3 linked regions of the Bremerella sp. P1 genome follow. The protein of the gene in region 3 interacts with the protein of the main gene of each other region in a pairwise test. Links are inferred from orthologs where the notes say so. Each region holds a gene or a part of one and is shown on either strand. Other genes may lie near its edges.

Region 1 (7,067 bases), 360 kb from region 3 along the record:
AACAAGGCTTCTTCATGACTCGAGGTGTTGTCCTCGCCCAACGCGTTGAAAATCAACTGCGTCTTGGGAGGTTCCATCACCTCGACCTTGTCGATGCCGGACGAGCAGATCAATTCAGCGATGTTGCGGCTGATCTTCTGACCTGCTTCGAGGATGATTTCACCAGCCCGGTCGTTTCCGCTGGGATAGATGATATCGTCGACGGCAATCTTGTTTTCGATCTTCGAGACGCTACGGCCATCTTTGACGGCTTCGACGCTCGATTCGTAGAACGCGCGGATTACATCGGCGTCGCTGCTGAATTCAGGCGACATCGCACGCAGCAGCGTGGTAGCCGCGAACTTACCGCTCTGGTCGATGCGGACCGTCAGCGAGTCCTTCTTCGAGACGTTGACTTCGATCCAGCTTCCACGCTCCGGAATCACGCGGCAGCTAGGGAGCTTCTTGTCGGAGGTCGTATCTTGCTCCAACACGAAGTCGACACCAGGGCTGCGGTGCAGCTGGCTCACCACGACGCGTTCGGCACCGTTGATGATGAACTCACCACCACCCAGCATGACGGGCAGATCGCCCAGGTACACTTCTTCCTCGATTGGCTCCTCTTTGTTCAAGCGAAGCCAGATTCGGAAGGGGCGACCATAGGTCAACCGCAGCTGCTTACATTCCTCTGGCGTGTAGCGCGGCTTGCCCAATTCGTAACGGACGTAATCGAGCTGATTCTGTCCGTCGTAGCTTTGGATCGGAAAGATCTCGCGCAGGACACTTTCGATGCCCAACTCTTGATCTCGCTCTTCTGCTTCGACATCCGCCTGCAGAAAGTTTTGATAGCTCAGGGTCTGAATCTTCGTCAGATCCGGGGGAGCCATGTAAATCGATTGACTTCCAAACCGACGAACTTCAGTAGGTTCCAGCCGTCGTTGCGACGAGGTAGCCATAGGCGACGCGACTCCTTGGGCGGCAAATCAAAAAACAACATACTTTCGTAGCAAATCCAATACGGACGTTATGCAGGGTTCTAGCCAACAGTCCGAAATAGAGTGCGTGAAAGCATGAGTGATACGGGCGGACAGTAGAGGTTCAGATTCAAGCGGACTGGCGAAAGCGCGCAGCTGGCGCCACGCAAGCTAGCACGCCTGCCTGTGCAGGCGCGCGCTCTTACCTGATTCCCATCCATGCTGTCAAAAGAAAAAGAAGATCCGGAAGACTTCAAAATCACACCTCGCGACGTTGCCTCTTTAGTATAGGGGAGGCAACGTCTGAGTGAAAACAGGAAATCAGCCAATAACCGCAGTCTTACTTGATTTCGACAACGGCACCAGCGGCTTCCAGTTCTTCCTTCGCCTTCTCGGCGTCTTCCTTGGAAACGCCTTCTTTGATCTTGGCGTCCTTGGTTTCGACCATGTCCTTGGCTTCCTTCAAGCCCAGACCAGTGATCGCACGGACGACCTTGATGACGCCGATCTTCTGAGCACCGAAGTCGGTCATGATGACGTCGAATTCGGTCTTTTCGGCAGCAGCTTCTTCACCGCCACCACCGCCACCTGCGGCCACCATGACACCACCGCCAGCGGCGGCTTCGATGCCGTGAGCGTCTTTCAGGTAATCGCCCAGCTCAACGGCTTGCTTCAGGGTCAGGCCAGCGATTTGATCGCCCAAACCCTTGATTTCTTCGGACACTTCGACGGTTGCAGTTGCTTCTTCGGACATTTCGGATCTTATCCTTTCAACACTTATTTGCAGGGGAACGGGCCCGCCTGCGCCAGGGAATACGGATGTTTTGGTTTATGGAAACGTTCTTTCGGCAAATGCCGCCAGGACGTTTGCCGAGAGAAGGCTATTAGCCTTCTTGCTTTTCGCCAACTTGCTTGACCTGCGAGGCCAACTTGGCACCTGGCCCCTTGATTTGGGCTGCCAGGGTACGGCCAGGTCCCAGGATCTGACCCACCAGAAGCGAGAGCTGTTCAGCTCGGTTGGGCCATTTACTGATTGCCTTGACCGAATCGGGGTTCAGGGATTCGCCATCCATGACACCGCCTTTAGCGGTGAATCCCGGAAACGTATCGTCTTCGTTCAGCTTGACAACTTCCTTGGCCAAGTCGACGAAATCTTCGCCACCCCAAACCAGGGCAGTGCTGCCTTCCATGCTATCAAAGGCAGGTGCGAGCGAGGTACCTTCACATGCCTTGGCTGCCAACGTTCGGCGGACAACCATCAGGCTCAGGCCCTTTTCACGGAGTTGCTTGCGGACCAGATGGGTCTTTTCCGCATTCATCCCCACAACGTCGACCACCAGAAGGTCGTTCACGCCATCCAATTTCTTGGACAGGTCGGTGATCACCAGTTTCTTTAAATACTTACTCATGGCTCAGGGCTTTGTACGTATGGGTTATCGCGTAACGCTTGAACTTGCGAGGAACAATTTAGAGGGCAACTAGAACGCCAGGGCTCATCGTTGCACTCAAATTGACGCTACGAACATAAGTGCCCTTCGCCGCTTGGGGCTTGAGGCCATTGATATGATCGATAAAGGCCTGGATGTTGTCCTGCAGCTTGTCGGCTTCGAAACCGAGTCGACCAACCACTGCGTGAACAATTCCAGTTGGATCATTACGGAATTCGACCTTTCCGGCCTTATATTCCTTAACCACCTTGGCAACGTCGGGGGTCACGGTACCGGCACGCGGCGATGGCATCAAACCACGCGGACCGAGGACACGACCCAAAGGACCGACCAGGCCCATCATGTCTGGGCTGGCGATACAGACATCGAAGTCGAGCCAACCATCTTTGATCTTCTTAGCCAGGTCTTCCGCACCCACTTCATCAGCACCAGCTTCCTGGGCAGCGGTTGCGTTGTCGCCCTTGGCGAAAACGATAACTCGTTGAACCTTGCCGATACCGTGAGGCAGAACCAGAGCACCACGAACCAACTGGTCCGCTTGCTTCGGATCGATACCCAATCGCATCGCAATTTCAACAGTTTGATCGAACTTGGTCGTATCGAACGACTTCAGCAGAACGATCGCATCTTTCAGGTTCAGCGCTTCCGCTGGCACCTTTTCTGCCAGGGCTCGATATCGTTTGGATTGTTTAGCCATCGTCAATCGCCAGTATGTAGGGAGATGTTGTTCGCGTTAGGGGCAGGGACTATTCCGTGACTTCCAGGCCCATGCTCCGAGCCGTTCCTTCGATCATTCGGCGAGCATGTTCCAAGTCGCGGGCGTTGAGGTCCGCCATCTTCTGATTGCAAATGTCGTCGATCTGGTCCTTGCTGACCTTGCCGACCTTCTTGGTGTTCGGAGTGCCGCTACCCTTGGCTAGGCCTGCAGCCTTCTTCAACAAAGCAGCCGCTGGTGGGCTCTTGCAGATGAATTCAAAGGTACGGTCGTTGTAGACGGTCACGACGACGGGGATCGGCATGCCGTTGAATTCTCGGGTCTTGTCGTTGAACTGCTGAACGAACTGACCGAGGTTCACACCGAAACGTCCCAACGAGGTACCAACCGGAGGAGCCGGTGTGGCTTGACCACCAGGGACTTGAAACTTCGCTTGACCTACTTGTTCCCGTGCCATTTTGCTGTTTCCCGTGCCGCGGTGTGCCGTGATGGGGCTTCCGCAACCGTATGCTTGTAAACCGTGTGCTTATTAAACTAAGGCCCCGAGGCTCGTTCTCTCTGTCCGCCGGCAAAGGGGGAATAAGAAGAATCGACCACCGGTCCAACGCCTGAAATGGACTAAACTGGCTCCATTTGCCAGTGTTCCATCTCCACCGGTGTTGTGCGGCCGAAAATATTAATCATGACCGTCACGCGGCCATTGGTGTTGTCGATCACCTCGACATCCCCCTCGAAGTTCTCGAAGGTGCCTTCGGTGATGCGAACATGGTCGCCAATCTTGAAGCGAATGTTCGTCTTGACTTCTTCTTGCTCACCCTCTTCAGGCTTGCGCGTCTTCTTGACGATGCGATCCACTTCGTGCGGCAACATGGGCACTGGCTTGCCAGCGGCGCCCGTGAAGTCACCAATGCCGCCGGTCTCACGAACCAGGAACCATGTTTCGTCGTTGATTGCCATGTGCACGACGATGTAGCCTGGGTAGAGCTTCTGCTTGGTGACTTTTTTCTTGCCGTTCTTGTATTCCACCAGGTCCTCGGTGGGAACAAGAATCTCGCCGAAGTAATCCTCAAGACCGGCCATTTTGACCCGGCGAACCAGGTTGTTGGAAATCGACTTTTCGCGATTACTCTGAACCTTGAGGATGTACCACTCCTTATTCGCTGCATCCGTGGCAGCGTCTTCTTCATCTTCAATGATCTCTTCGATGGGGCCACGCTTCTTGCCGGCAGCTGCAGGAGCAGGCGCTGGCGCTGGCTCGGCTGGTTCTTCGGCCGCCGCTTCTTCCACGACTTCCTGACCAGCATCAGCGCCTTCGGCAGCACCAACGTCTTCCGACTCGGTCGACGCAGGCTCTTCCGAGGCAGCTTCAGGTGTCGCTGCTTCTTCCGAGGGAGCTGCTGCATCCGCAGGAATATCCGTCTCGGGATCTTTCTGAGGATCGAACGAATTGTCAGGAGAACTTGCCACGAAACTAACCTTAACCGGCTATCGAAACCGGACCATCTAAGCAAAGTGCAATCTGGAATCCAGGGCCGCTTGCTGCCGCCTAAGTGGCGGGCGTCTGCGGATCAGGCGGGATCAGTCCAATCGTCTTGAACAAGGTGATCCACAACAAGTCAAACGCAAACAACAACAAGGCCAGGATGAAGATCAACGCGATCACCACGATGACACTTCGCCACAACTCGGCCTTGGAAGGCCAAGTCACCTTATTCATTTCTGCCTCGACCGCGATCAAAAAGTCCGCGAACGTAGGCCAGTTAATCAGTCGGTAAGCGACCCAAAAACCAACAACAACCAGGGCAACCGGAAGCACGTAATGCAACTTGTACTGGGCCATGGATGCGTAAGCTTCCAACTGTTGATACAGCTGGTAAGCAGCGATCGCAATCAACACCCAAATCGAAATCAGCGTTGCCTGGCGGGCAACCCTACCCTGTGTCGGCTTATAACCTTTCCACTGCACCATCTCATTGAGAAGGGAAGCGGAACCGACGGTCTTCTCCTTGGCCATGGTCACTCTCAGTCTTTGGCGTTCTTGCCGCGGCGGCGACGCTGGGGTGTTTCCAGGATGTCTCTACCGGTGCGACGCGCTCAACAAGTTCGGTAACACCAACGAATTAGCAGGGGCGGAGGGACTCGAACTCTCAACATCTGGATTTGGAATCCAGCGCTCTGCCAATTGAGCTACGCCCCTGTAGCATCGCCGAACCAAAGCCAATGCCTGGTTCGGCGAGCTGAATTCTAAACAAGTCTTACTCGGTGATCTTGGTAACAACGCCGGAACCGACGGTCTTACCACCTTCGCGGATAGCGAAGCGAACACCTTCAAACATAGCGATCGGCTTGTGCAGTTCGACTTCGATCTTCACGTTGTCGCCTGGCATGCACATTTCGGCACCTTGCAGGTTTGCAGTACCGGTGACGTCGGTCGTACGGAAGTAGAACTGTGGGCGGTAACCGCTGAAGAATGGCGTGTGACGACCACCTTCTTCCTTGCTCAAGCAGTAGATTTCTGCCTCGAACTTGGTGTGCGGGTTAACCGAACCTGGTTTAGCGAGAACCTGACCACGCGAGATGTCTTCACGCTTGACACCACGCAGAAGGCAACCGACGTTATCGCCAGCGTGACCTTCTTGCAGGATCTTGTTGAACATTTCGACACCGGTGACGGTGGTCTTGGTCGGCTTCTCGGTCAGACCGAGGATTTCGACTTCTTCACCAACCTTCACAACACCGCGTTCGATACGACCGGTAGCAACCGTACCACGACCTTCAATGGAGAAGACGTCTTCGATTGCCATCAGGAACGGCTTGTCGGTTTCGCGTTCTGGTTCTGGAATGTAGCTATCCAGTGCTTCAACCAATTCGGTGATGCAAGCGGAAGCTTCCGGATCGTCTGGCTTGTTATAGGCAGCCAGCGAGTTACCACGAACAACCGGGCAGTCGTCGCCTGGGAAGTCGTTCTTGTTCAGCAGTTCACGAACTTCCAGTTCAACCAGATCCAACAACTCTTCGTCGTCGACCAGGTCACACTTGTTCAAGTAAACCACGATGCAAGGTACACCAACCTGGCGAGCGAGGAGAACGTGTTCCTTCGTCTGCGGCATTGGACCGTCAGCAGCGGAAACCACCAGGATCGCACCGTCCATTTGGGCAGCACCGGTGATCATGTTCTTCACAAAGTCGGCGTGGCCGGGGCAGTCGATGTGAGCATAGTGACGAGTCGGCGATTCGTACTCGACGTGAGCCACAGCGATGGTAACCGTCTTCGTTTCGTCACGAACGGTACCGCCCTTGGCGATTTCCGAGTAGGCCTTCATCTTGGCCAGACCCTTAGCAGCCTGAACTGCCAGGATAGCGCCAGTGGTGGTCGTTTTACCGTGGTCGATGTGACCGATGGTGCCAACATTGACGTGAGGTTTAGATCGTTCAAATACGTCCTTGGCCATTTTCTTTGTCTTTCTTACCCCAGCTAAACCGTGAAATTTGGGATTTGTCTAAATACGAAAATCAAGGTGCCGTGAAGAGCTGCTGATGGGACTTGAACCCATGACCTCTTCCTTACCAAGGAAGTGCTCTACCACTGAGCTACAGCAGCCGAAAAATGGGAAGCTTGTTTGGGGCTTTGCTTCCGCCACCTTTACCCGGCTACTCGCTTCCGAGCCGCCCAAACGGACAACCCGATTCTCGACAACGAAGCCTTATCGACCTGCGGGGCCGCATCGGCAAGCTCACAACATGCCCGGTAAAGAGGCGTGCTGCGAAGCGGGTGAAGGGAATCGAACCCTCGTCTTCAGCTTGGAAGGCTGTTGCTCTACCATTGAGCTACACCCGCAACCTACCCAGGCCTTGCTGTCTTTTCTTCCAATAAAGCCCAGGAACTATTCAGTGGGGGGTACAGGATTCGAACCTGTGAAGGCAATGCCAACAGATTTACAGTCTGTCCCC
Region 2 (7,103 bases), 3.8 Mb from region 3 along the record:
AGATAACGGACAACCTGATTTCGAATAGCAACTCCGACAGACACAAGACACTGCCGAGGGCGGCAGTGGCACACAAAGACATTGCCGCTGGCGGGTGCCACCCAGCCGCAAGCTTGAACGGTCCGCCTAACGATTCGCTACAGTTGACCCTGCAGGCCGACGCGCGTTTGGTTAATTCCCTTCATTCACGGTAGAATCGGATTGGAGCCTTGTTCACTTCGAGCAGGGCAACTTAGCTTTAACATTATCTGGCTGAATTGGTCGCACCAATCGCTCTACTGACTTCAAATGCCTCGCAGCAACTTCTCCGCAACACACGCACTCGCTTTACGAGGACTCATTGTCGTCGAGAACTACGATGACAATTCGTTGACCGTAGCGCGCCCATGGTCTGTGGCTGGCACAGAGTTCCCTGACCACGCCGACAATGCAGAGTTGGTATGCGGCATCTCTAATACTTGCTTTATCACGAACGCACCGATGGCGACGATATCGCCACGACGACGGCCCAAACGATGGGTTGTAGACATGTCCGAGGCGGCCGCACCTGGTCCCGGCCCGGTATACTTTCGTGAGACGTTTGAATCTCTGGAAGACGCGACGAATGCGTTGCTTGACTGCTATTTTGGCAACCGTGTAGATTTCAACAATGACTCACTGCAGGCTTGGGGATTGTCCCCTGCCGGCAACCGATCTGCTCAAAACGGCAGGTAACAACCGGTTGCAATGGAGGCCGCGAGTTGACGTTTTGAAGTGGTGAGTCGTTCGCGCGGCCCCGCTTAACCGTACCGTTAAACTTTAAGAGCTTCTGAATCCCATGAATGCTATTCGAGTCGCTGCAATTTGCGTTCTCGTTGCCGTCGGTTGCACGCGTTCGCCGAAAACCGAAGACAACACTGGGGTGCGGCCTAAACAAAACTTGACTCGGTTGGAAACTGGTGTGAACCCCGAGTCACTTCCACCTCAAATCACGAACCAGTTCGGGATGACGTTCCGCCTTGTCACCATCGACACCTCGCGTGTTGACCACCAACAATCGTTTCCCAGAAAATCTTATTACCTGCAGGAATCGAGATTGTCGGAGGAGCAACATTCCGCGTTTCGTGAAGCGGCGTTCGGTGATGGAACGTACGAAACGATCAACTGGCATTACAATGGTGGGCATCCGTCCGAATGGCGTGAGTGGTACCAGTACGCTCAGGCGTTGTCGAAGTTCGACGCTCAGTATGACTACCGTTTGCCGACGCGGTCACAGTGGACCTTTGCCTGCATGAGCGGCTACGACCAAAGTTGCGACAAGACCAAGCCAAACGCATATGGCATCACTGGGTTGATGGACACCAATGGATTTGCCGAGGCAGTGGACGAACTCATGCTCCACAACGGCCATGAATTTGGTGTGCTGATGGGCTATTGGTCAAACAATTGGGGAGCGTACGAAGGGAAAACAAAACCGGATTACTCGTGTGAATACTGGACGATATGCAATCCGGATGCTGATGACAGCCTGAACGAGTCAATCAATGGCAGGTTCATTTTGCTGCCGAAAGAAACGGCTCATTCCTCTCATGGTAGTGGCGGATAACAAATCTATGCACCGGAGTCGCTGGTCCGGCTGCATCTGAGATCTACGTCGCTGGTAACAACCGGGCTACCCTGGTCGTTATGCCGTTTGATCATTCGGCTGCTTACACGAATCAACCTGAAGTTCACTCCCCGGGGCAGATGTACGTGAACGAGTTCTCTTCGGAAAACAGACACGAAAGACCTCAATTCAGCATCCGTTCAATGCTGCTATTGTCGCTCGGTGTCGCCTTGTACGTGCTGATGGCTATGGTAGTGGTGCATCACCATGGCAAGTTGCTTGATGTCGTGACTGACTGGGCGGGCATCTTCGCGCTCGGCTGCGGGCTTCTCGCGGTCGCCGGATTAACAATGATGGTCGTCGATCTGGCCCACGGCCGTTTTGGGTATCTTTGGCCCACCGTGGTGCTTTCGGCTGCGCTGATCTATGCCCCCGCTAACGTCGTCTTGTTCATTGCGACGCTGATGGTGGACAGGTTTGCCGTCTTCGGCGAACCGTATTTGGTTTCGGCAGTGCTATTGGCACCGGCTGTGATGTTGTTCGCGCTCGTCATCGTGGCTGGCTTTCTTAGCAGGCTCGGCTGGTTCACTTTGCTGGGATTCATCATATGGATCGAAAGCGTCGCTCTTGCGCACCTGTGGGTCATCGCAGCCGCCTCCGCTAGTATCTAAACGCATCGCCCCCCCGAAACAGTGTCCCCTCTAAAAATTTGGCACGCAACCGTTTCGGGGCACACCCAACACCCCCTTTGACAAGAGTACGCCTTGCCGGTAGCATAACCTGTTTCCACTGACTGTCTTAGAGCGACCCTCGCAAGGGGAAATCCGGCAACCTGGTCAGGCCTTAACTGGAGCAGCCAAACCCGGAGGACTCTTGTGCGAGGGTCACTCCAAGATAGTTGGGGAAAGAACGAACAACTCAAAAGACTGCTTTCGAGCAATCCCCGCGATGGGAAGTTTGGTTATCTGGTCAGGCCTTAACTGGAGCAGCCAAAACTTTGCGACTCTTGTGCGGGGGTTCCTCCAGGGCAGTCTTTTTTTGTTCGTTTCTGTGTGCCACTGGCATCCTGCCAGTGTCTTTTTGTGCCTGAGCTGCGTGGCAACCGGGTACCTGATTCGCACTGGCCAGAGGCCAGTGGCACACGCCGAGAGAGCATTGGCCCACTCAACCCAGGCCCTTGGGACGGTTGATTTGAGAACGGTTGTGCGTCAAACTGCATCGTTGCCCAAATGTGGGCGGCCGTTTATCTGACGAGACCGAGATTCTTCGGCTCGCATTCTCGCGAAAAGTCCTTAGCCGGTTGAGAGGGATCGTGGCTGAGCAAAATAGTTCTCCCGACTACCTGGTCGTTGCCAGGCGTTACCGGCCTCAATCGTTCGGCGAATTGGTCGGCCAGCAGCGTGTTGCGACCGCGCTGGGCAATGCCATTTCGCGAAACAGGGTAGGGCACGCTTACCTATTCACCGGGGCTCGCGGGGTCGGCAAGACTTCCTCGGCGCGAATCTTCGCCAAGGCGCTTAACTGCGTGAAGGGTCCGACCGCCACGCCATGCAACGAGTGCGAGATCTGCGAAAGCGTCACCGCCGGCGAAGATGTCGACGTGCTGGAAATCGACGGTGCATCGAATCGCGGGATTGAAGAGATTCGCCAGCTACGGGCCAACATCAACGTCCGCCCGAGCCGTGCTCGTTTCAAGATCTACATCATCGACGAAGTCCACATGTTCACCAAGGAAGCGTTCAACGCGCTGCTCAAGACCTTGGAAGAACCGCCGGACCACGCCAAGTTCATCTTCTGCACGACCGACCCGGAACGCATTCCGATCACGGTCCTGTCGCGGTGCCAGCGATTCGATTTCGGCGGCATTCTGCCTGAAGACATCGTCGGGCGGCTGCGTCATATCGTCGACACCGAGAAGGTGCCTGCCGATGAAGAAGCGCTCAAGCTGATTGCCCGTCGAGCGAACGGCTCGATGCGCGATAGCCAGTCGCTGCTGGAACAGATCCTGGCGTTCGGCGATTCGCAGATCTCCGTCGAATCGGTCCATCGCCTGTTGGGCACCGCCGACAATCAGCAGATTGTGGACCTGGCGGCCCAGGTACTTTCGTCCGACGCAGCCGGCGCGCTGCAAACAACGCACGCGGTCTTCACCGAAGGGGTCGACCCTGGGCAACTGCTCGAGCAACTGCTGCGGTTGTTCCGCGACCTGATGGTGCTCGGCTCAGGCGGCTCGCCAGATTTGCTGCAATCGATTTCGCCTGGGGCGGTCGACGAGGCGAAGGCCATGGCCAGCCAGGCCGGTTTGGCCAAGCTGCTGGCCGCCGTACAGTGCCTGGACGAGACGTTGGTTCGTTTGCACCGCAGCACGTACGGTCAGGTTCTGGCCGAAGCGGCTGTGATTCGCATTTGCCAGCTGGAAGATCTGGAAAGCCTGGGCTCGCTGATTGCCACGCTCAAAGAAGGTGGCCTCCCGGCGAAATCGGCCCCGGCAGCTGCCCGGCCGGCGGCACCTCAAAAAAAAACGGTTGAGCACCCCGTAGAACCGACGCCCACGCCCGATACGATTCCGATCCGTCCGGTGGAACCACCGGCACCAGCCGTGGTCGCCGAGCCGCCAGTTGCGCCCACTCCACCGGTAGAAAAGGCGCCCAACGAGGCCCCCAAACTGGTTATTACCGAGAAAAACGCGTTCTCGGTGTGGAAAAAGATCGTGGAAGATTTGCCGGGCCTTATCGGTGATTACGCTCGTCAGGGACACGCGGTAGCAATTTCTGGGCCAAATCGGCTAGTCGTTGATTTTTTCTCGACGTATAATTCGGCTGTCGAAGCTTTACGACGGCCTAGAAGTCAGGAAGTGCTGGAAAAGGCGTTTCTTGATATGTGTGGAGGCAGTTACACGGTCGAGTTTCGGGTATTGGATGACCCCAATGCCGGTCGCAAACCCGATCAACACATGTCTCCCGAGCGATCGGCTCAAGAGGGTCGTCTCAAAGCTCGACTACTTGCCGAACAGGAACCGTTCGTCCAAAAGGCGATGGATCTGTTCGATGCGGAAGTGACCGGAGTCCGCGATTCGGAATCCTAAGGCATTTTCTGCAGAACTTGGCACGCTTTTCGCACGTAAGGGACGTTTTGGCCTCTGGCTGAGCTAAACTTTGCGCGGAAGTCATGCCGCCGGCATGCATAGAAAAGTTTGTTCTCCAGCATCGATCGCTGAGAACGAACAAGACTTAAATGTCGCATTGTTTCACTGAAAAAGGAGACGTCCGTGTTCAAGAACCTAGGCAACATCGCCAGCATGATGCAGCAGGCCCAGCAAGTGGGTCAGGACATGAAGGCCATGCAGGAAGAACTTCGCAACAAGCGTGTGAAGGGAACTGCCGGTGCTGGCATGGTCGAAGCGATCTGTACCGGACACGGCCAGGTGGTCAGCATCACCATCGATCCCAAATTGATCGCCGATGGCGACAAGGACTTGATCGAAGAACTCATTCCTCAGGCCGTCAACGATGCCCAGGCCAAAGGCAAAGAGCTTCATCAAGAGATGATGCAATCGGTTACCAGCGGACTGAACGTCCCAGGCTTGGATCAAGCCCTGAGCCAGTTCGGTCAATAAGGTTTGCTTTCGGAAAGCAAGCCAAAATAACAACCCACAAAGAAGGAGCGAGGTGAATGGCGCAGCTGACTGAATCGGTGGTTCGATTGATCGACCAACTATCGAAGCTGCCAGGCATCGGCCGAAAAAGTGCCGAACGCGTTGCCTATCACCTCCTTCGCGTGAACAAAGAAGAAGCTCTCGGACTGGCAGACGCCATCCGCGACGTCAAAGAAAACGTCCGCTACTGCAGCCGATGCTTCAACCTGTCGGAAGGGGACCTCTGCACCATCTGCAAAGATCCCCAGCGCGATGCGTCCATCTTGTGCGTGGTCGAACAGCCACGCGACTTGATCGCGCTCGAGCAGTCTGGCGTTTTCCCAGGCCTCTACCATGTCCTCTTGGGGCGTATCGCTCCGCTGGAAGGTATCGGCCCGGACCAATTGACCATTGATGCCCTGGTCTCGCGAGTTTCCCAAGGAGAGATTCGCGAAGTGATCATGGCCACCAATCCAACGACCGAAGGGGACGGCACCGCGCTGCACATTTCCAGCTTGCTTGCCGAGTTCCCGGTCAAATTAACCCGTTTGGCACGAGGCGTTACCGCCGGTAGTGTTCTCGAATTCGCCAACAAGGAAGTGCTTGCCGACGCCATGACTGGCCGACAATCACTTTAACCACATTTTGGGTGACCCCAGTTAGCAACCGGGACCATCCAATACCCGCTGAAAGCTAAAGACGCTGTCTTCGCATTCAGCACCCACTTCCCAACAGCTACGGAATCATTCCCATGAGAATGTCCTTCGGTCTCGAGCAGAAGATGGTCCAGAAGCAAGTTCTGGCCCCACGGATGATTCAATCCATGGAAATTCTGCAACTGCCCGTTCTTGCTCTGCAAGAGAAGATCGAGCAGGAAATGAACGAAAACCCGATGCTCGAAGTTCAGGAACAAGAAGCGAGCGATTCGGAAGATACCTCCAAAGACGAATACGATTCACGCTCCGAGTCCGAAGAAGAATTCGTCGTCGAAGACGGCAAGGACAATGCCGACGACTTCGAACGCCTTCTGGAAATGGACCAGCAGTATCCCGACACCTTCGACGAACGCCCGCAACGTTCTTCCGGCCAAATGGAAGAAGACGCCGAGCGCCGCATGGACGCGTTGGCCAACGTTCAATCTCGACCGGAAACGCTGCAAGATCATCTCGATCATCAACTGTACGAACTCACCATCGAACCGCTGGTTCGCGAATGGGCCGAACGCATTATCTCGGCTCTCGATAGCAACGGTTACCTAACCACGAGCCTCGAAGACTTGCTCCCGGCCGATGCCGACGACGAACTAAAGGACACCGCTCAGGAAGCCCTGCACGTCGTTCAATCGCTCGACCCAGCCGGTGTTGGTGCGCGTGACCTGCGCGAATGCCTGCTCCTGCAAATCGATCCGTCGCGGATGTTCTACGACGAACTTCGCACGCTGATAATGAACCACCTGGAAGACCTTCGTGACAATCGTCTGCCACAAATTCAAAAGGCAACCGGCTTCTCGATCGAACGCATTCAGGCTGCCTGGAGCGAACTACGCCGCTTAGACCCGAAGCCAGGCTCGATCTACAACGACTCGCATGTCGCCAATGTCATCCCTGACCTGATGCTCGACGTCGACGAGGATGGCCGCTACGTCGTGCAGGCCGAAGACCGTGACATTCCTCAGCTGCGGATCAGCAACTACTATCGTGAACGTCTTTCCAGCCCCACGGCGACGCGGGAAGAGAAAGAGTTCATCAAGCGAAAGCTGAACGCCGCCCAGTGGCTGATCGACGCGATCATCCAGCGTCAAAACACGCTCAGCCGCGTTGCCCAGGCAATCGTCGACTATCAAAAGGACTTCATCGACAACGGCCCCGAGCACATCACGCCGCT
Region 3 (8,190 bases):
GGGCCCAATTCGTTGATGGGGCCGGAAGTGCGGGTCTACAACGTGCCGGTCAGGATTGTGGCAATCGTCGTGGCCGCGGCCGGGCGAGGTCACGATCAGCTAAGCGAAGAGACCTTGCGGACGTTGATGGAGAACTTTCTTCCCCAGATGATGGCCGTGATCCGAGCGCATCGCCCCGATGTGTATCGCTGGCCCGGACAAATGAGCACACGAGGATTCGGCCAACGCTTTTTTGCTCAAGCCAACTTGCCAGGAGAACATGGCGAAGGGAGCCCTTGGACAGCCGTGGCTGGACGGTTCGATCACCAAGGCAGTGGATATCTCATTGGCTTGGTGTGTTGTGCCGATGAAGACAATCCCTTGGGGCAAATATTGGTGGAACAGAAGCAGCAGTGGACCGACATTGTACGGATCTCGTAACGGCGTTGCGGTCGTTGCTTCCTTTGCCTGCTCCTTTCCGTCTGTCATATTAACGGATGGAATGGTGAAGGTTTCGTTCTTCCCGTCCCAGCTAGGATCAGCTTCGTAGTAAGGATCGCAAGAGGTGCACCATGAAACGTTCCCCGAAGCAACTCGCAGAAGACGTTCAAGCCATTTGGCAGGCAGGGGTGGATGCGGTCAAGAGCGATGATCTTGTTTACGACGCCGTCGAAGTCGTCGAGGATACGCTCTTCGTCGGGGAATCGGAGTTCAATCTTTCCGCCATCAAACGAATCTTTGTGATCGGCGCGGGCAAAGCCGGTGCTGGAATGGCGATCGGTCTGCAGAAAGCACTCGGGGACAAAGTGCTCCGGGAAAAGCATGTCCAAGGCATCGTCAGCGTACCGGCCGATTGCGTGCAGGAACTTTCCTGTATTCAGCTGAAAGCAGGTAGGCCGGCAGGGCAGAATTCGCCCACGGTCGAAGGCGTCGAAATCTCGCGGCAGATCTTGCGTATGTGCGAGTCGATGACGGTGCACGATCTTTGTATCTGCTTGATCTCAGGGGGCGGTTCGGCCCTGCTTCCTTCACCTATCGATGGTATCAGTCTGAGTGAGAAGCAGGAGATCACCAAGTTTCTCAGCGGCAATGGCGCCAACATCGAGCAGCTGAATACTGTTCGTAAGCAGCTAAGTCGGATCAAAGGACATGGTTTGGCCATGAGTTGCAAGGCCGGCAACTTGGTCAGTTTGATCATCTCGGACGTGCTCGGGGATCCTCTCGATGTCATTGCATCGGGACCGACCGTTCCCAACTCGACCACGGCAGCTGACGCGCTGGACGTCCTGAAGAAGTTTGGCGTTCCGCATATCGAGAAGTTTGCCAATATCGTTCGTGTCCTCGAAGAGAAAGCCAAGCGTCATCCTAGGAATGACTCGCGCACCTCGTGCAGCGTTTCTAACTGGATCATCGGTAACAACGCCGTGGCTGTGGATGCCGCCGGCATCGAAGCCGAGAAGCGGGGATACTCACACGTGATGCACTGCGCAACCGACATGGAAGGGGAAGCCGAGCAGGTTGGGCAGCACTTGATGCGCATGGCGATCAAGATGCAAAACGAAGCAGGCCCCGATTGCTTGATTACCGGGGGCGAGCCTGTTGTGAAGCTCGTTGACCCTTCCCAGCGAGGTCAGGGTGGGCGAAATCAACAGCTGGTGTTGGCCGCGATTGTGGAAGCCATCGAGCAGCAAGGGGATGACGCGCTGAATGGTATCGCAATACTCAGCGGTGGGACCGATGGTGAAGATGGTCCAACCGATGCCGCGGGGGCCTGGATGGATGCGGAAGCAATTTCGGCTATGAACTTAAGCGGCCTGAAGCCAGAAGAATGTCTTGCGAAGAACGACGCGTATCATTTCTTCGCGCCTCTTAACCGATTGGTGATGACGGGTCCAACCCACACCAACGTGTGCGATGTGCGCGTCGTCGTTGTCGATCGAGTGCAGCCTCAGCCTGAGAAGTAATCGCTGGGTAAACGATCCGATCGCGCAAGCAAAAAGCGGCCTTCGCATGGGAAGACCGCTTCGTCGCTTGTCGTCTAACGTCAGTGGGACTAGCCTTCGCTGACGGTGACCTTTTCCATCTTGTCGCCTTGTTCGATCGAATCGACGACATCCTGACCTTCAAGCACTTTGCCAAAAACGGCATGCTTGCCGTCGAGCCATGGGGTTTCGACGTGCGTAATGAAGAATTGCGAACCGTTGGTGTTCGGACCAGCGTTGGCCATCGACAGGATACCAGGACCGTCGTGCTTCAGGTCGGGATGAAATTCATCCTCGAACTTGTAACCAGGACCGCCGGTGCCGGTGCCTTGAGGGCAGCCCGTTTGGACCATGAAGTCCGGGATGACGCGGTGAAACTTCAAGCCATCGTAGAAGCCGTCGCTGGCCAGCTTCTCGAAGTTACCGACCGTCTTGGGGACCTTGTCGTCGAACAGTTCCAGCTTGATGGTGCCCTTATTGGTTTCGATGGTGGCAACTTTCATCGGGGTTCCCTTTTTCGCTTTCGGGGTGAGTTGTGATGATTGTTGTTCATTATAGAAACATCATGCCGAACCGATAACCAGGGCCAGTTCGCGGGAGATTATGGGGTTTTGGCCTGGTGAACGTTCAAGAAACAAAAAACGCCGGATCATGCGATCCGGCGTTTTGGAATCTCGTTATCGGTCTGGGAAGACTAGTCCCACCACCATTGTCCGGCGGCCAGGTTCTGGAGCGAGATACCCTTCTGGGTTTCTGCCAATTCGCCTTCTTCGTCCTTCTGAACGTTGTCTGGGGTGAGGGCTCGCTTGGCGTTGATTTCAACACCACCGCCGATCGGAGTCAGCAGGCGATTACCCTTCCAGATGGCGTTCACAGCCGTTTCGACGGTCTCGGGAGCGGACATCGTTTCGACCGGATAGGCATCTTCGTCGGCGAACACGCCCAGGTCGAAGCCACTCTGGTTGTAGTAGTCTTGTTCTTGAATGTAGGCCGCGGCAATCAGCATGTCGATCAGGTCACGAAGCTGACCATAAACAGCTTCTCGTTCAGCCAGTTCGCCATACTTCTTGGTGAAGGTGGTGGTGAACATGAAACTGGCACGATCGACGGCGTTGGTCTGTTGACGACCGCCTTGCATGGTGACCATTTCACTGGCACCGATCAGCTTCACGCCTTCACCCTGTAGTTCCATGGCCAGGCCATCTTCCGAAACCTTGACGCAGTCGTAGTTCGGGACGAAGTACCAACGCTGCATTGCGTTGGAAGCGATGGAGCCAGGACGCGCTTTTTCGACATAGCTAGGAATATTGACTGGTGGTTGTTCCAGACCGATACCGATCAGCTTCATGCGGTAGTCGGCTTCGACCATCACGCGAGCGAAGTGGGTGTTCGGCGAGATGCCGCGAACCGAAACGATCTGATTGCCCAGAGCGTTCTTCATCGCGGTGACAATGCTGCGAGTATCGCCGGGGCGAACACTGGTTTGTGGAATCGAGGCAATCACCTGGCTCAGGTTTTTGAGGCCTTCCTGAGTCGGATCGATCGAGACACCCACGTTGTTCGGGCCGTCGCTGAAAGGACCAAACGCACGCAGAGCAACAATCAGGTCATCCAGTTGCAGAGTTGCCTTGCCGCTGTAGGTGCCAACGTTGACTCCGTTGAGATCCTGAACATAGCCTTCCGCGGTACCGGCGATGACAATGTCTTTCGTCTCGGGGTAATAGAAGACGTACTTGATTTCATTCAGTCCGGCCAGGTTCTTCATGTCGTCTGGAATACCGCCACCTTTGGCGGCGGCTTCCGCGACCGCCTTTTCGAGGCGATTGAGCGAAACCTTGCGGAGCTTGCTGGGGCGATTCAGCTCAGGCGGAAGCACCGATGCCGCCTGGCGAACCCGTTGCTTCATCAGCATCCCGGTCGGATCGCTGGCCCGACGCATCTTCAGCACACCCTGAGCATCGACATAGATACCAGCCGCGATGGGGTTGGCATCATCATCGTTTTGTGCGTAGGCAGTGCCACTGCTTAACAACAAAAGGGCGACCGAGAGCAACGACAAAAGCTTCGTTAGTCGCAAGTCCATAGCAGATCCCTGGATACAGTTGAGCTCGAGAAGGTGAAGGAATGGTGGACGTAGAGTCCTGGGATACCCTTGGTAATTATCGCATACCGAAGGCGTACTGTCCCTGAATCCCTTGAACAATAAGGCAAGGGTTACCAGTGATCTTAATTTGAGGGGATAGGAAAGGCAAGCAATTCGCGAAAAGAGGGTCGATTCGTTGGCTGTGTGGCCGATCGCTTCCCGAATAACCGGAACAATCGGTCTAAGTATTGGCCTTATAACTAGTTACAAATCGCTATGCCGAATTGCGGACCCCTCCAGAAGCAGGGCGTCTCAGGAGAAGCTCGAAGTTGCCTTCCCCGAGAAGTTCATCGACACGCGTCCGCATTTCCGGCGAAAGGTCGACCCCCTTTTGGCTTTTCAGGGCAACCTGACGACCGTCCTCGAGCACCAGCAGAAGCTTCAGTTCGCAGTTGCCGGGGTAACCACGCACGATTTCAACAAGCGTTTGGAGTTTCTCTTCACCATGGACTTGCTGGTCGATTCGAACCATCACGCCGCGTGCATACCGCGTTTCTACTTCTTCGATGGGGATCAATTCGTTGACGATCAAGTTAGCTTCGTCGTCGCCACCTCGTCGATCGAGTCGCCCGGAGATGATGTAAACGCCGTCTGGCCTGAGGGACTCTCCGACCTTGGCATAGTCTTCCGGCCATAGGATACAGCGGATGCCGCCATCGACATCTTCCAGGTCGAAGTTGGCGTACTTGGTATGCGTGCTTCCAGCACGGGCCTTCCGCGTGTGGGCGAGCTTGATCGAAGCGACCATGCCGCCCATGGTGACTTCGGTCTTGTCTTTAACGCCGGCCAGATTCGCGGTACTGTGGCTGCAGCACATCTCGAACTTGCGTTTGTACTCGGCTAGGGGATGGCTCGACCAATAGAACCCAAGGCACTCTTTCTCGTAGCCGAGTGTTTCTTTGTCCGGCCAAGGTTGTACGTCGGGAAGCACCACCGCTTTCGCGTCTTCTGCAGGATCTTCGACGGCGGCGAAGAGGTTCTTCTGGCCTGCCTTCTTGTCGGCGATTGCCGAGGCACCCGACTGGATGGCCTTGTCCAATGCCGTAACATACTGAGCCCGATGCCCGCCGAGGCGATCGAACGCGCCAGCCTTGATCAAGGTTTCGATGGCACCTTTGCTGCACTGCGAGGGATCGACCCGTTCGCAGAAATCGAAGATGTCGGTGAAAGGCCCGTCCTTTTCGCGAGCCGCGACGATCGCTTCGGCCGCGCCACCACCGCAACCTTTGATCGCGCTCAAAGCGAAAACGATCTTGCCATCCTTCACCGTGAACTCTTCGTCCGAGTTGTTGACGTCTGGCGGAGCAACTTCGATGTTCATCCGCTCGGCGTCTTCCATGTGCTCGACCAGGGCATCCTTCGTCTTGAAGTTACGACCACTGATGTCACCGGAAAGAAGCGCGGCCATGAACTCGATCGGGTAGTGCGATTTGAGATAGGCCGTTTGATAGGCAACCAGCGCGTAGGCGGTCGAGTGGCTCTTATTGAAGCCGTACCCGGCGAACTTGACGATCATGTCCCAGAAGTCCTGGGCTTCTTGCTTGGTGAGGCCTTTCTCTTGAGCACCTTCCAGGAACTGTTCGCGGTTGGCCTGGATGATCGATTCTTTCTTTTTACTGATCGCCTTAATACATGTGTACGCTTTGGCCAGCGGAATACCGCCCAGGCGGTTCAGGATCCGCATCACCTGTTCCTGGTAGACCATCACACCGTTGGTCTCTTCCAGCACGTCTTTCAGCACTTGGTGCTTGTAGGCCGCTTCCTTCCGACCGTGCTTCACCTCGATATAGTCATCGACCATCCCGCCTTCGAGTGGACCAGGACGGTAGAGTGCATTCGTCGCGATAATATCGAGGAAGCTGTCCGGCTTCATTCGCTTTAATAGATCGCGAATACCACCACTTTCCAGCTGGAACACACCCTTCGTTTCGCCGCGCCGCAAAAGGTCGAAGGTGTCCTTGTCGTCGAGCGGAAGCCGCAGGATATCGAGGTCTTCGCCACGAACCTTCTTGATCAGATCGATCGCGTTTCGCAGGATCGTCAAGTTGCGCAGACCAAGGAAGTCCATCTTCAGAAGACCGGCCGCTTCAACGTCATTCATCGACCACTGGGTGATGATGTCGTCCTTGCCGGAAACGCGGCAAAGGGGAACGTATTCCTCCAACGGCTCGTCGGCGATCACCACGGCGGCCGCGTGCGTACCGACGTTTCGTGCCAGCCCTTCGATCTTCATCGCCAGATCGAGCAGCTCTTTGATGTCGGGGTTTGCGTTGTAGGCGGACTGCATGTCCGCGCTTTGGGCGAGCGCATCCTTGAGCTTGATACCTAATTGATCAGGTACCATGCCGGTCACTTCATTGACCATATCCAGTGGCAGACCCATCGCACGGCCAACGTCCTTGATTGCTGCCCGGGCGGCAAGCGTACCGAACGTGCCAATCTGGGCAACATTCGCCTCGCCGTACTTGTCCTTCACATACTTGATGACCATTCCCCGACGTTCTTTATCGAAGTCGATATCGATATCAGGGGCTTCCAAACGGTTTTCATCCAGGAATCGTTCGAACAGCAAGTCGTACTTGATCGGACAGACGTGGCTCATGTACAGGGCATAGCACACAATCGCGCCCACACCGCTACCACGAGCCGTGGCCGGAATGTTTTGCTTGCGGGCCTCGACAACAAAGTCCCACACGATCAAGAAGTAGTTCGGAAAGCCGAGCCGGCTGATCACGCCCAGTTCGCGGTCTAGGCGAGTCATCACGACTTCGCTCAATTCTCCGCCGGGCGCCATTTCCTCGTTGCCTTCGTACCGTTCTTTGAGACCCTGAATGCAGAGCTCGCGGAGGTAATCGTCGGCCGTCTTGCCATCGGGAATCTTGAACGATGGGAAGTGACGCTTGCCCAGTTCCAGGTCGATATCGACGGTGTCGGCGATTTCCTGGCTACGCGAACAGGCATCTTCCAGCCCAGGGAAGCTGGCGTACATGTCGTCCGGACTACGAAGATAGAACTGATCGTTCTCCATCTTCATCCGCGAGGCATCCGTGCGGAACTTGCCGGTGTTCACGCAGAGCAAGATGTCCTGGGCTTCTGCATCACTTTGATCGACATAGTGCGTGTCGCTGGTCGCGACGAGGGGAAGGCCGATCTTCTTGGCGATGTCGACCGCGCCATCGAGCTGCATCTTCTGAATGTCGAGACCATTGTTCATGATCTCAATGAAGTAGCGATCGCCGAACAGATTATGGAACCAGCCAGCCGTCTCCTCGGCTTCCTTGACGACCTCGGCCGTATTGGTCCCGTTCATGACAATCTTCGAGAACTCGCTGCTCACGCAACCACTCAGGCAGATGATCCCTTCGTGGAATTTCTCTAACAGTTCTTTATCGATACGCGGTTTGAAGTAGAAGCCTTCCAGGTAGGCGGCCGATGCCAGCTTCACCAGGTTCTTGAAGCCCGTCTTGTTTTTGGCCAGCAGCGTCAGGTGATAGTTCGAGCCGCGCATACCGCCCGATTTTTCCAGACGGCTGCCTGGGGCGATGTAGGCCTCGTAGCCAATGATCGGATTGATCTCGTTGGCTTTGCACGTGTTGTAGAACTGCAGCGCCCCGTGCAGGTTACCGTGATCGGTCAAAGCCAGCGCGTTCATGCCGTGTTCTTTGGCACGCGTCACGAGCTTGGGAATCGGACCCGCTCCGTCCAAAAGACTGTAGTGCGAATGGCAATGCAAATGGACGAACGACTGGCTCATTCGGGCTCCGCTCCGTGGACTGGGCTGCGACTGTGTTAGAAGGACGCAGCGAGAAGACTCATCAACCCACTGATTCTATCAGGTTGATGAGGATTGAAAACCGAAACTGGCCCCTATTCGCGTAACTCGTAATAGGGCTGTCGTTTCGTACTATGGCCACAGCTCAAATGGATGAACTTCGAAGTTCATGTCTACTCCGGTTCACCGATACTGCGAAGCAGCATCGCCAGTCGTGATTGCAGATCCAGGAGGTTCTGCCACTCACGCATTTCGAGCACGACGTTTTCGGTCCGTTCGTTGACTTCCACGCTTACCAGCAAGTGCCGGATGCG

What was found.
Region 1: the proteins of dnaE (region 3) and rplL interact in binary tests that used the Escherichia coli proteins (3 or more experiments, as listed by UniProt). The link is inferred for Bremerella sp. P1 from one-to-one orthologs.
Region 2: the proteins of dnaE (region 3) and dnaX interact in binary tests that used the Escherichia coli proteins (3 or more experiments, as listed by UniProt). The link is inferred for Bremerella sp. P1 from one-to-one orthologs.

The regions. Positions count from the first base shown.
Region 1 is NZ_CP118164.1:3,332,631-3,339,697, reverse strand. The notes cover bases 1-2,924. They hold rplL (50S ribosomal protein L7/L12), read right to left. Parts: upstream 1,708-2,924; coding sequence 1,294-1,707; downstream 1-1,293. Other genes in these bases: rplA (50S ribosomal protein L1), read right to left, coding at 2,421-2,924; rplJ (50S ribosomal protein L10), read right to left, coding at 1,838-2,362; rpoB (DNA-directed RNA polymerase subunit beta), read right to left, coding at 1-935. Also shown: more of rplA, read right to left, coding at 2,925-3,098; rplK (50S ribosomal protein L11), read right to left, coding at 3,148-3,573; transcription termination/antitermination protein NusG, read right to left, coding at 3,735-4,583; preprotein translocase subunit SecE, read right to left, coding at 4,663-5,130; tuf (elongation factor Tu), read right to left, coding at 5,372-6,568. UniProt on the Escherichia coli protein: The binding site for several of the GTPase factors involved in protein synthesis (IF-2, EF-Tu, EF-G and RF3). Is thus essential for accurate translation.
Region 2 is NZ_CP118164.1:6,741,138-6,748,240, forward strand. Bases 2,324-5,283 are described here. They hold dnaX (DNA polymerase III subunit gamma/tau), read left to right. Parts: upstream 2,324-2,897; coding sequence 2,898-4,670; downstream 4,671-5,283. Other genes in these bases: PSR63_RS27300 (YbaB/EbfC family nucleoid-associated protein), read left to right, coding at 4,854-5,201; recR (recombination mediator RecR), read left to right, coding at 5,258-5,283. Also shown: PSR63_RS27280 (hypothetical protein), read left to right, coding at 818-1,585; PSR63_RS27285 (hypothetical protein), read left to right, coding at 1,789-2,256; more of recR, read left to right, coding at 5,284-5,857; rpoN (RNA polymerase factor sigma-54), read left to right, coding at 5,971-7,103. UniProt on the Escherichia coli protein: Part of the beta sliding clamp loading complex, which hydrolyzes ATP to load the beta clamp onto primed DNA to form the DNA replication pre-initiation complex.
Region 3 is NZ_CP118164.1:2,969,826-2,978,015, forward strand. Bases 4,119-8,165 are described here. They hold dnaE (DNA polymerase III subunit alpha), read right to left. Parts: upstream 7,859-8,165; coding sequence 4,319-7,858; downstream 4,119-4,318. Other genes in these bases: PSR63_RS12435 (FHA domain-containing protein), read right to left, coding at 8,050-8,165. In the rest of the region: PSR63_RS12410 (hypothetical protein), read left to right, coding at 1-420; PSR63_RS12415 (glycerate kinase type-2 family protein), read left to right, coding at 552-1,943; PSR63_RS12420 (peptidylprolyl isomerase), read right to left, coding at 2,033-2,464; PSR63_RS12425 (DUF1598 domain-containing protein), read right to left, coding at 2,656-4,044; more of PSR63_RS12435, read right to left, coding at 8,166-8,190. UniProt on the Escherichia coli protein: DNA polymerase III is a complex, multichain enzyme responsible for most of the replicative synthesis in bacteria. This DNA polymerase also exhibits 3' to 5' exonuclease activity. The alpha chain is the DNA polymerase catalytic subunit.